One region of the Halomonas sp. BL6 genome, then DNA from elsewhere that is predicted to be linked to it. Evidence: riboswitches for the same ligand, from Rfam matches in the RefSeq annotation. Region 1 holds a riboswitch; the other holds the start of a gene.
The links. A riboswitch is a leader RNA that binds a small molecule or an ion and turns the genes downstream of it on or off. The one in region 1 is predicted to bind thiamine pyrophosphate.
Positions count from the first base shown of each region.

Region 2: it holds a riboswitch for thiamine pyrophosphate, as region 1 does, so the genes downstream of both, FHJ80_RS08900 (sodium:solute symporter) here and tenA (thiaminase II) in region 1, are expected to answer to the same signal.

Region 1 is NZ_VDGL01000001.1:339,148-344,755, forward strand. Features, by position in the region: gene FHJ80_RS01510 (NAD(P)-dependent alcohol dehydrogenase) at 1-270, shown strand, start outside; gene thiC (phosphomethylpyrimidine synthase ThiC) at 288-2,204, opposite strand; gene tenA (thiaminase II) at 2,230-2,898, opposite strand; TPP riboswitch at 2,984-3,115, opposite strand; gene FHJ80_RS01525 (SMI1/KNR4 family protein) at 3,503-4,063, shown strand; gene FHJ80_RS01530 (hypothetical protein) at 4,189-4,569, shown strand; gene FHJ80_RS01535 (DUF2971 domain-containing protein) at 4,650-5,543, shown strand.
Region 2 is NZ_VDGL01000003.1:474,475-480,082, forward strand. Features, by position in the region: gene FHJ80_RS08875 (alpha-E domain-containing protein) at 1-40, shown strand, start outside; gene FHJ80_RS08880 (putative zinc-binding metallopeptidase) at 41-1,102, opposite strand; gene FHJ80_RS08885 (CoA-acylating methylmalonate-semialdehyde dehydrogenase) at 1,325-2,821, shown strand; gene FHJ80_RS08890 (hypothetical protein) at 2,865-3,554, opposite strand; gene FHJ80_RS08895 (peroxidase-related enzyme) at 3,735-4,325, shown strand; TPP riboswitch at 4,391-4,494, shown strand; gene FHJ80_RS08900 (sodium:solute symporter) at 4,484-5,608, shown strand, end outside.

The DNA of each region.
Region 1 (5,608 bases):
ACGCTCTCGAGCCTGGGGGTCTACTCTGAAGACCTCACCCTTCCGCTGGGTGCGTTTTGTGCAGGGCTGGGCGATCATAAAATCATTACCTCGCTGTGCCCGGGTGGCAAAGAGCGCATGCGCAGGCTGATGAGCATGATCGCATCAGGCCGCATAGATCTGGGCCCGCTGGTTACGCACCGCTACGCGCTGGAGGATATCGTGGAAGCCTACGACCTCTTCTCCCACCAGCGCGATGGCGTGCTAAAAGTGGCGCTTAGCGCTGGCTAAGCGCCACCGGTAGCGGGCTATACCTCTTGGTACAGCTCGCTACCTTCTCGGCGGAATTTCTCCGCCTGCTCCTGCATACCGCGCTTCACTGCTTCGGCATCGCTTTCAGCGGCGTTTTCCGGGGCGCGGTCGCGGTAGGTGTCGCGCACTTCCTGGCTGATCTTCATGGAGCAGAACTTCGGCCCGCACATGGAGCAGAAGTGGGCTACCTTGGCGGAGTCCTTGGGCAGGGTCTCGTCGTGGTACTCCCGGGCGGTGTCCGGGTCCAGCCCCAAGTTGAACTGGTCTTCCCAGCGGAACTCGAAGCGCGCTTTAGATAGTGCGTTATCGCGCCGCTGCGACGCCGGGTGACCCTTGGCCAAATCCGCCGCGTGGGCAGCAATCTTGTAGGTGATGATCCCGGTTTTCACGTCATCCTTGTTGGGCAGGCCCAGGTGCTCTTTCGGCGTCACGTAGCAGAGCATGGCGCAGCCAAACCAGCCAATCATCGCCGCCCCAATGCCCGAGGTAATGTGGTCGTAGCCGGGGGCGATATCCGTCACCAGCGGCCCTAGGGTATAGAAGGGCGCTTCATCGCAGCACGCCAGCTGCTTATCCATGTTCTCTTTTACCAGGTGCATGGGCACATGGCCGGGGCCTTCGATCATCACCTGCACATCGTGCTTCCAGGCAATCTTGGTCAGTTCACCCAGTGTTTCGAGTTCAGCAAACTGCGCTTCATCGTTGGCATCGGCAATGGAGCCGGGGCGTAGGCCGTCGCCCAGCGAGAACGCCACGTCGTACTGCTTGCAGATCTCGCAGATCTCCTCGAAGTGGGTGTAGAGGAAGCTCTCCTGGTGGTGATACAAGCACCACTTCGCCATGATGGAACCACCACGGCTGACGATGCCGGTGACACGGTTGGCGGTGAGTGGCACATAGCGCAGCAGCACTCCCGCGTGGATGGTGAAGTAATCCACCCCCTGTTCCGCCTGCTCGATGAGCGTATCGCGGAAGATCTCCCAGGTAAGGTTTTCGGCAATGCCGTTGACCTTCTCCAGCGCCTGATAGATGGGCACCGTGCCAATCGGCACCGGCGAGTTGCGGATGATCCACTCGCGGGTTTCATGGATGTTCTGGCCGGTGGAGAGGTCCATGATGGTATCCGCCCCCCAGCGGATGCCCCAGGTCATCTTGTCTACTTCCTCTTCAATGGAAGAGGTGACCGCCGAGTTACCCAGGTTGCCGTTGATCTTCACCAGGAAGTTGCGGCCAATGATCATCGGCTCGCTTTCCGGGTGGTTGATGTTGTTGGGAATGATCGCCCGGCCACGGGCCACCTCGTCGCGCACGAACTCGGGGGTGATCTCTTTGGGCAGGCTGGCGCCGAAGCTCTGGCCCGCATGCTGATGGCCCAGAATGCGCTCTACTTCCGCCGTTCCCAACGCCTGGCGGCGCTGGTTTTCCCGCAGGGCGATAAACTCCATTTCCGGCGTGATGATGCCCTGGCGGGCGTAGTGCAGCTGGGTCACGTTCTTGCCCGCTTTCGCCCGGCGGGGTGTGCGGCTTAAATCAAAGCGCAGCTGGGCAAGGGTGGGGTCGTTGGCGCGGCGCTGGCCGTACTGGCTGGTGGGGCCATCCAAAAACTCGGTATCGTTGCGCTCTTCGATCCAGGCGCGGCGCAGTTCCGGCAGGCCCTGGCGCAAATCGATGCGGGCGTTGGGATCGGTGTAGGGACCGGAGGTGTCGTACACCAGCAGCGGCGGGTTCTGCTCATCCACGCCGCTGGTTTTGGTGGGCGATAGGGTGATCTCCCGAAACGGCACGCGAATATCCGGCCGCGAGCCTTCCACGTACACCTTGCGCGAGCCGGGCAGCGGCGCCACTGCGGCGGCATCGACCTGGGCGGTTTCGGCTAAAAAGTGCGCGGTTCTGCTTTTGACGGTCTTGGTCATGACGGTTGCTCTATGTTGTAGGAGGTTATTCAGAAAGGTCTAAACCCATCTGCCAGAAGTCGATTTCCAGGCGGGTGGCATCGCGGAAGATCTTGCTCAGCTCAGCAAAACGGGCGGGGGTGACATCGGCCAAGCGGGCATCGAGCCACGCAAGCTCTGCCTGCATAGCGGCTTGGAACTCCTCGCCTTCGTACATGGCGATCCAAGCGTCAAAAGGGTTTTGCGCGCCGCGCAGCGTAGAGGGTTGCGCGTTCAGCCAGTTGGCGATTTCGCCGTAGCCCACCAGGCACGGGGCCAGCGCCACGTGCAAATCGAGCAGGTCGCCGCGATTGCCGGTATCCAGCACATAGCGGGTGTAGGCCAGCGTGGCGCGGGCTTCGGGGAGTTCGGCAAGCTCCTGCTCGCTGATGCCCCACTCCTGGCAAAAGCCCACATGCAGGCCCAGTTCCACATCCACGATGGCTTTCAAGCCCTCGTGAGCCTGGCGCAAATCCGCCAGGGTGGGGCTTTTGTAAGCGGCCAGCGCGTAGGCGCGGGCGAAGTGGATCAAGAACAGGTAATCCTGCTTCAGGTAGTGGCGAAACGACGCCTCAGGCAGCGTGGCGTTGCCCAGCTGGCGCACGAAATCGTGCTCGATGTAGGAGCGCCAATCGTTCTGGCAAGCGGTGGTGAGATCGGTAAAGCGGTAGCCCATATTGGATGCCTCCGGTGGTACAGCGAACCGGCGCACGGGCGAAAGGAGAGTGAGTTGGGGCAAGGTATCAGGTGAACACGGCGCACCCCAACCACCGCTTGATTCCTACGCCGGTACTAGCCGGATCAGGTTCAACGGGCCCCGCCGTGACGACTTGCTGTAGCAGCCAGCCGTATAGCGATCTCAGCCGGTTCCACCGGCACCCCGTCAAGCAGTATTCAGCGCAGTGTAGGAGGCGGGTGGGGGAGATGCAAGGGGGCGTATTTTATTGGGCGCACAGAGGTGGTCTGCCGTGAGAGCAATAAACGACAAGAAAAAGGCGATGGCGTTGAGTGCTTGACCCCCATGGTTACCTTGACGCGTTCCATCAGTTTCATGAGGAAATGGCTCCATATTGCTGTTTATAAAAACAGTAATATTGAGGTGAGTAAAACGCGCAAGCCCGAGAATTTTGGCTACATCGCCAAAATTCTCTTTGCACGCTGTAGAATCAATGAGGTAGATTCAATTTGGTGGCTATGAAACCTCAGTCATTGTGATGTCACGTTCATTGAGGTTTCATGGCAGGACGTATAATCACTGTTAGGTGCGCGAGTATCAAAGTATGAGATGTTGTAGCAGAGAACTCAAAAATCCAGACATCGTTGACGGAACTGCATACTTTGTTTGCCCTGAATGCGGTGGTGTTCGAGAAGTTGAAAACTATCGAGTTTACACGCACGAAGAAGCTCTTAGTTACTTCAAGGAAAAATATGGATTCACACTACCTAAAGAGTATGTGAAATTCTCCGAATCAGAAGAAACTAAGGTAGTTAAACTCCCGTCTTGTGAAAACGAAACTCTACAATACTATTTTGGTGAAGGCTTTTACGAAATTGGCACGTTTGCAAGCGTAGATCCTAATTCGGAATACTCAATATATAGCTCCATAAGCTCTGGCAGAGAGTGGGGCCTTCCGGAAACATATGTGCCGCTAGAAGGTGATGGCCATACATGGTTGGCCCTAGACTATGGAGATTCTTTTACTGAACCCAAGGTTATTGTCACAGAGACGGATGAAGGCAATAGTCTAGTTGTGGCAAATACTTTTAATGAGTTTGTATCAAATCTCCTTCAATATGAAGAGGTTTATGATTTAAATGGTAATGTAATCTACAGTGAATAAAGCACCTAACAAGTCAAAGCACGCGGACTTGGTAAAGCTGTCACCTTTTTCGCTTGCGCAAAAAAGCCGCCAACTTCACCAATCCGGTGTTTGAGGCGTTAGCACTACAACCCAAAGGAGAGAGAATGGACACTTTTAAAGCATCAGTACAATACAATGACATGAAAGGTAGCGCAGCTGCCGACCGCGCGGATAAAGAGAATGCAGCAAAGTGGCTCAAAGACAATGACTTGATCAGCGACGAAGAGTTTGTTGTAGGCGTCAAAATGTGGGCTGGAGAGAATCATGGCACCCATAAGGATCCAGTTTACGTTACGTTCTTCGTGACCGACCTGAAGGGGCACCCTGATCTTCCTTCTTTGCTTGCTGCTAGTGGTGATGTAATAGAAGCAAGGCGCGTACGCGTGGATATGAACCTCGTTGACTTCTTCGGTCTGTTCAAACGACTGGAAATTACTTTGTCGAATGGCGGCATGCTAGAAGGAAAGTCTTATCCGTATGAATAGGCAGTGTGCTAACAAACGCGTTAAAGGCGACGCTCGTACCTCGCGCGCTTTACGCGGGCGTTAACACTCAAGGAGAGACTGTGCCTCTATACAAGTATTTGACACCTGAGAATACGTTGAGGGTTTTGGATGGGAGTGTCAGATTTACTCAACCTGGGGCTTTCAATGACCCGTTTGAAATGGTTCCAGAATTACATGTTCCAGAGGATTTCGAACCCAAAGATATCTCTATCAGCTTTGACGTACTTGCACCAAGAAGGCAGCCAAGTGTTGGAGAATTACCAATTGACTTTGAGTCTGACCATTGCAATGACATCAACTCCAGAAAGATTTTAAGCTCTCTGAATCAGTCCGTTGGTATTCTATGTTTATCTAAAAATGAGTCATCTCTGCTAATGTGGTCACATTATGCAGATGAGTACTCAGGAGCTGTTATTGAGTTTGACGAAGAACATGAATTTTTTACGGGCCTATTTAATATAGAGTATCGAGAGCAAAGACCTAAAAAGGACATTAGTGCTTATTTAAGTGGTGAATCTCCAATTCCTATAGCCGAGCTTTGTGTAAAGCCCAAAGATTGGGAATATGAGCAAGAATATAGAATTGTTAGAAATCTCTCTGATTGCAAGAAGGTTGGTGATTATAAGGGCTTTCCAGTTTATGTAATGAATGTCCCAATGGATGCGATAAAGTCCATCACTCTTGGTGAAAGAATGCCTCTAGAGCGCCAAAGAGAGATTTGGAACAAAATCAAGAATACAAAGATTGCATTGAATCTGGCTGCTATCGCCAACTGGGGTTACGAGTTTAGAAAAGAATCAATTAAGTATAATCTTCCTGCTTCTGAAATTAACCCTTTGATAAGTCCGAGAACAGCCCATGTATTTTCTGAACTTGAAAATGAGTTTGGTGAAATAGCTCGATGGATGATAAAAGAGCATAAGTTGAGCGATGTTGCTAACCATACATTGTAAAGTGTTAACAAACGCAAGCAGTCGGAAAATTTACTCGCTAGCGCTCCTAAATTTCCGCTGTTGCG
Region 2 (5,608 bases), on a different contig from region 1:
CCAAACCCAGAGCCACGTGGGCGACCATGACAACGACTGATTAGGCCGCTTTAGGGCTGGCGTTCGCGCGTTGAATGAGATCGTGTAGATACGCCAGCTTTTCATGCACCGCGGGGGCAAGAACCCCTGGGGCTAGATCCAGTAGGCCCATGTCACGATTGAGTTCATTCACCGTCAAGCCCACCTGGTGAAACGCTTGTAGCATGCTCTCCAATGAGCCATCGTACTCGGCCCGAGAGAGGCCCATGTGCAGTGCGGTATCCAGCACGGCCACCATGTCCAGATAAAAGGCAAACGTCTCTGCGAAATCCTCCCACGGATGCATGGCGGCGTAGGCGGAGATGAACCGTGTGGGCCAGTCTGCTGGAGCGCCTTGCTGATAGTACTGCTCTAGGGCGTCGCCATAGGTGGGATGGTTGTGGTCGCCGAACACGCGAATGCTGGCGGCTTCGTCTTGGTCTTTGATCAGTAGGTCCCAGTAGTAGTGGCCGATTTCGTGACGAAAATGGCCGATCAACGTACGGTGGGATTCATTCATGTCGACACGCAGCCGCTCACGCTCGACGTCATCGGCCTCTTTGACGTTGATGGTGATATGGCCATTGGCATGGCCGGTATACACCTTTTCTTGGTTTGCCGTGGAGCGCCACAGCCCTTGGTCGGGCAGCGCATCGGCCATGAACGAAAAGCTCAGTGGGACGCGGATGTCCTCGCCCTCGATCCCGTGGGGAAGCTTGAGCAAATCCAACGTATAGAAAAGCCGCCGTTTGGCGCTCTCCAGCGCTGCCCAGCGTTCCCGGTTGCCCTCGACCTCTAGGTCGGGAATCACCTCGTTGTAGCGGCAGCAGTCGCACAGCGTATCGGCGTGCCCGTCGGCCATCACCACCATCCGGTTGCAGACGTTTTCGACGGCATAGTTGTGGCACTTCATTAATGCCGTGCCGCAGTCTTCATGGGTACAGCGGTAGCCGCCGCTATCCAACGGTTCCAGCGCCACGATGTTACGACACGCGGGGCACCAGCCAACCTCCGACTCACAGGCCAAGCAGTGGGTATTCTCGAAAAACAGTGGATTGCCACAGCGGCAGCTAAACGTCTGCATGGATACCTCCTTGTGATCACCACCGCGCATCTCACGAGGGTGAGTAGTGATACGTCATTGTCTCAGCATAGCGATGCCCTCACCGAGAGGGAAAGCCAAATCGTCGAGCGGAGGGCATATTGTCTTTGTCCAGTTGCTAATTGACGTTTACGTCAACTTGCTGATATACCCTAAGGGTTCCCTATTCGATCCCATAACAAACACAAGCCGAGGAAACGCATCATGTCCGTTCGTGAAATTCCGATGTACATCGATGGCCAGCCGGTCATGTCGCAAAGCCAAGAGTGGCGCGATGTGGTGAATCCTGCCACCCAGGACGTGGTGGCGCGAGTACCGTTCTGTACGTCCGAAGAAGTCGAGCGCGCCATCGCCAGCGCCAAAACAGCGTTCAAAGAGTGGCGCAAAGTGCCGCTCGGCAAGCGCATGCGCATCATGCTCAAACTGCAGGCGTTGATTCGCGAGAATACAGCGGAACTTGCCGCCTTGATCACCGAAGAGCACGGTAAAACCCTGCCGGATGCCGAGGGTGAAGTGGGGCGCGGGCTAGAAGTGGTAGAGCACGCCTGTTCGATTACCTCCCTACAGCTTGGCGAGCTGGCGGAGAATGCGGCCAACGAGGTGGACGTCTATACCATGCATCAGCCGCTGGGTGTGGGGGCGGGCATTACCGCCTTCAATTTTCCGATCATGCTGCCCTGTTTCATGTTCCCGTTGGCGATTGCCACCGGAAACACCTTCGTCTTGAAGCCTTCCGAGCAAGACCCGAGTTCTACCATGCGGCTCGTGGAACTGGCACATGAAGCGGGTATTCCGGCTGGGGTATTGAACGTCGTGCACGGTGGGCCTGACGTTGCCAATCAAATTGCCGACCATCAAGATATCAAGGCGCTGTCGTTCATCGGTTCGACCCATGTGGGGTCGCTGCTTTATAACCGTGCGGCCGCTGCTGGCAAACGTATGCAGGCCATGATGGGTGCAAAAAACCACTGTGTTGTCATGCCGGATGCCAACCGTAGTCAAGCCATCGATAGCCTGCTGGGCTCTGCCTTTGGTGCCGCCGGTCAGCGCTGCATGGCGAACTCGGTGGTCGTGCTGGTGGGGGAAGCGCGCGAGTGGATCAAAGACATCGAAGCCGGCGCGCGCGGTATGACCGTGGGACCCGGCACCCAGCGCGAGGCCGATCTGGGGCCACTGGTCTCTCCGCAAGCCAAGGGGCGGGTCGAGCGTTTGATTACGGCAGGTGAGAAGGAGGGTGCTACGCTGCTGGTCGATGGGCGCGGCTACACGGTCGACGGCTACCCAGACGGTAATTTCGTCGGGCCGACTCTGTTTTCCGATGTGACGGCAGAGATGACGATCTATCGTGAGGAAATTTTTGGGCCGGTGCTGTGTGTCGTCAACGTCGAAACGCTGGACGACGCCATCGCTTTCATTAACGCCAATCCGAATGGCAACGGCACCTCGATCTTTACGAACTCGGGCTGGGTCGCGCGACGCTTCGAGACCGACATCGACGTCGGCCAAATTGGCATCAACGTGCCCATTCCGGTGCCGGTCGCCTACTTTAGCTTTACCGGTTCTCGGGCGTCGAAGCTGGGCGACCTAGGGCCTAACGGTAAACAGGCGATTGCGTTCTGGACGCAGACTAAAACGGTCACTGCCCGCTGGTTCGAGCCCGAAAACGTCTCTAGCGGTATCAATAGCACGATCTCGCTATAGCGAGCGGCAACACGCTGCGCCTCCTCGGTAGAGGAGGCGACCTTCACACGTCCTGAAACAGCGGTAAGCTCTCCGAGAGTAGTTGCCCTATGGGACCAAGCTGGCTCTCGTGTAGTACGAGCAGGTAGGGCGCCTCCTGCTCATCGCGAACGGGCGCCAGCAGCGCGAATTCTCCCTCTTCGAGGTGAAATTCATGAATTTCACGAAGGCCGTGGGGGGTCTCACATTGTGAGCAACGGTAGGTATCGTCCTCGCCATATACGAGGCGATGGTACATTTTGAACAGAGTGTAGAGGGCAAGCCCACCCTCGAACGCGGGCCAGCGAGCCGGTGTGGCACGAATATCGTCGGTGAGCGCGTTGCCTTCTGCTTCGGCATCGGCAATGGCATCGGCCAGGGGAGCCGCGAGAATAGCGGTTTGATCTGCGGGTAGGGGGGCATTTCGTTCCGCCGCCGCGTGAAAGGAGGTGGCCGCCGCCTCGAAATCTTGCAGGTTGTGCAGCGTAAAATCGGCATGCTGTAGGTCGGCAGGTTCGAAACCACCGTTCTCCCAGCCGTGAATCACACGAAGCGTGACCAGGCCGCGCTGCATAGGCTGGGCCAGCAGGGTGTGAAGCATGACACGGATATGCAACTGACGCTCATCCGTATCGTTCTCGAACGCACGGTACGGGTCTGCGAACAGTTCATGCAAACGCCCTGGCGTGTGCTCTTTTGCTTCGGAGTATGACATGGTGGTTTCCCTGTAAGTACGCCGCTTGGCTAGCCGAATAGCGTACGGCTTTTATGACATTAGATCACTAAAAGTATGGCGAGCGTAAAGCCATATGAAAAGAGTCTTTAGTTAGCAATTTGTTACGGATAAAAGTGAGTTGGTAGTGGGACTCTACTTCAAAATAAAAAAGGAGCCTTTATGGCTGCATCGATCAGTCGGTTCAAACTTCCTGACACTCTGGATAATGTTCCCAATGATATTCGGGAAGCCATGTTGGCCGTGCAGGAGAAAGCGGGCTTCGTGCCCAACGTATTTTTGATGTTGGCTCACCGACCCGACGAGTTTCGCGCTTTTTTTGCGTATCACGATGCGTTGATGGAGCGACCATCGGAGACGCTGACCAAAGCAGAGAAAGAGATGATTGTCGTTGCGACCAGTGCCCGCAATCGCTGCTTGTACTGTGTCGTCGCCCATGGCGCGCTGGTGCGTATCTACAGTAAAGATCCGTTACTGGCGGATAATATCGCCATCAACCATCGTGTGGCGGGATTGAGCGAGCGTCATCGGTTGATGCTCGACTTTGCACTGCACAGTGCCATCGATCTGGGCGAGTTTTCAGACGAATGGCAGGCGCGTTTAGAGGCAGTGGGGTTCACGCTGGATGATTGCTGGGACATCGGTGCCATTGCCGCGTTTTTTGGCATGTCCAACCGCTTGGTGACACTAGCTGGAACACCGCCCAACGCCGAGTTTTACCTGATGGGGCGTGTCCCCAAGAAAGTGGAATAAGCAGCCCGGCCCCATGGGCAAGGCTTTACTAACGCACCACTTTGCTTGAGGATACTGCCTCCACTCACTGTCGCCAGGGGAGCCCCAATGGGGCTGAGAATGCGCGCAACGCAGACCCTGGAACCTGATCCGGTTCGTACCGGCGGAGGAAGCGCGACATGCCTTACCTAACGTCTTTCGTGTTAGGCGCAGCGTTATGCTGCTTTGCTTTTCTGGGTCTTCGGGCACGTTTCAGTGGCGGCTCGCTGGATGACTATGTCACCGCCCGTAATTCGCAAACGTCGGCCACCCTGGGGCTCTCCTTTTTGGCGTCCGGTATGGGGGCTTGGATACTCTTTGCACCCCCTGAAATCGGCGCATTCGTAGGGCCCGTGGCGCTACTGGGCTATGCCCTTGGCTCGGCGCTGCCGTTCATCGTTTTGGGTCTCTACGGGCCTAAGATACGCCAAGCACTGCCCGAGGGACGCAGCATTGCCGAGTTTGCCGACGCCTGCTATGGCAAGGGGGTACGCCATTTCGTGGCGCTCGTTTCCGTGGCTTACATGGGCTGCTTCCTGGCTGCTGAACTCACCGCCATCGGGGCGATTACCGCGCTGCTCTCCGACGTGCCTCCCGCCGTGGTGATCATCGGGGTGGCGCTCACCACGCTGGTGTACACCGTCATGGGCGGGCTACGGGCAAGCTTGGCCACCGACCGCTGGCAAGCGTGGCTGCTTTTGGCGCTGCTGCTCGCCGTCGCCAGCGTGACGCTCTGGCGACTGCCCAGTATGCCGAATGACGCACAACTCCCGTCGCTCCCCATCGGCAGCTCGCTCAGCGTGGCGTTGACGCTGGTGATCGCCGTGACGGCGGCCAACTTGTTTCACCAAGGCTATTGGCAGCGGGTATGGGCGGCCCAAGACGACGCGAGCCTGGGGCACGGTGCCTGGTTGGGTGGCGGCTTGACCGTACTGGTCGTCATGGTGATCGGTGGCGTAGGTATTATGGCAGCGATGAGCGGGGTCAGTCTCGGCGAGCCGCCCATGCCGTTTTTTGCGCTGCTTAGTGATGCCCCGGTATGGATCACGCTGCCTTCATTGGTACTGGCCGTCACGCTGGTCACCTCGAGCGTCGACACCTTACAAAACGGCATTGCGTCGCTGTGGGCCAATGGTCACCGGCCCGAGGCCCTCAACAAGGCGCGCTGGCTCACCGTGGCGATCATGCTGCCTGTGATCGTGATTGCCTTGCAAGGGCTCTCCGTGCTGCGGCTATTTTTGATTGCCGATCTGCTGTGTGCAGCG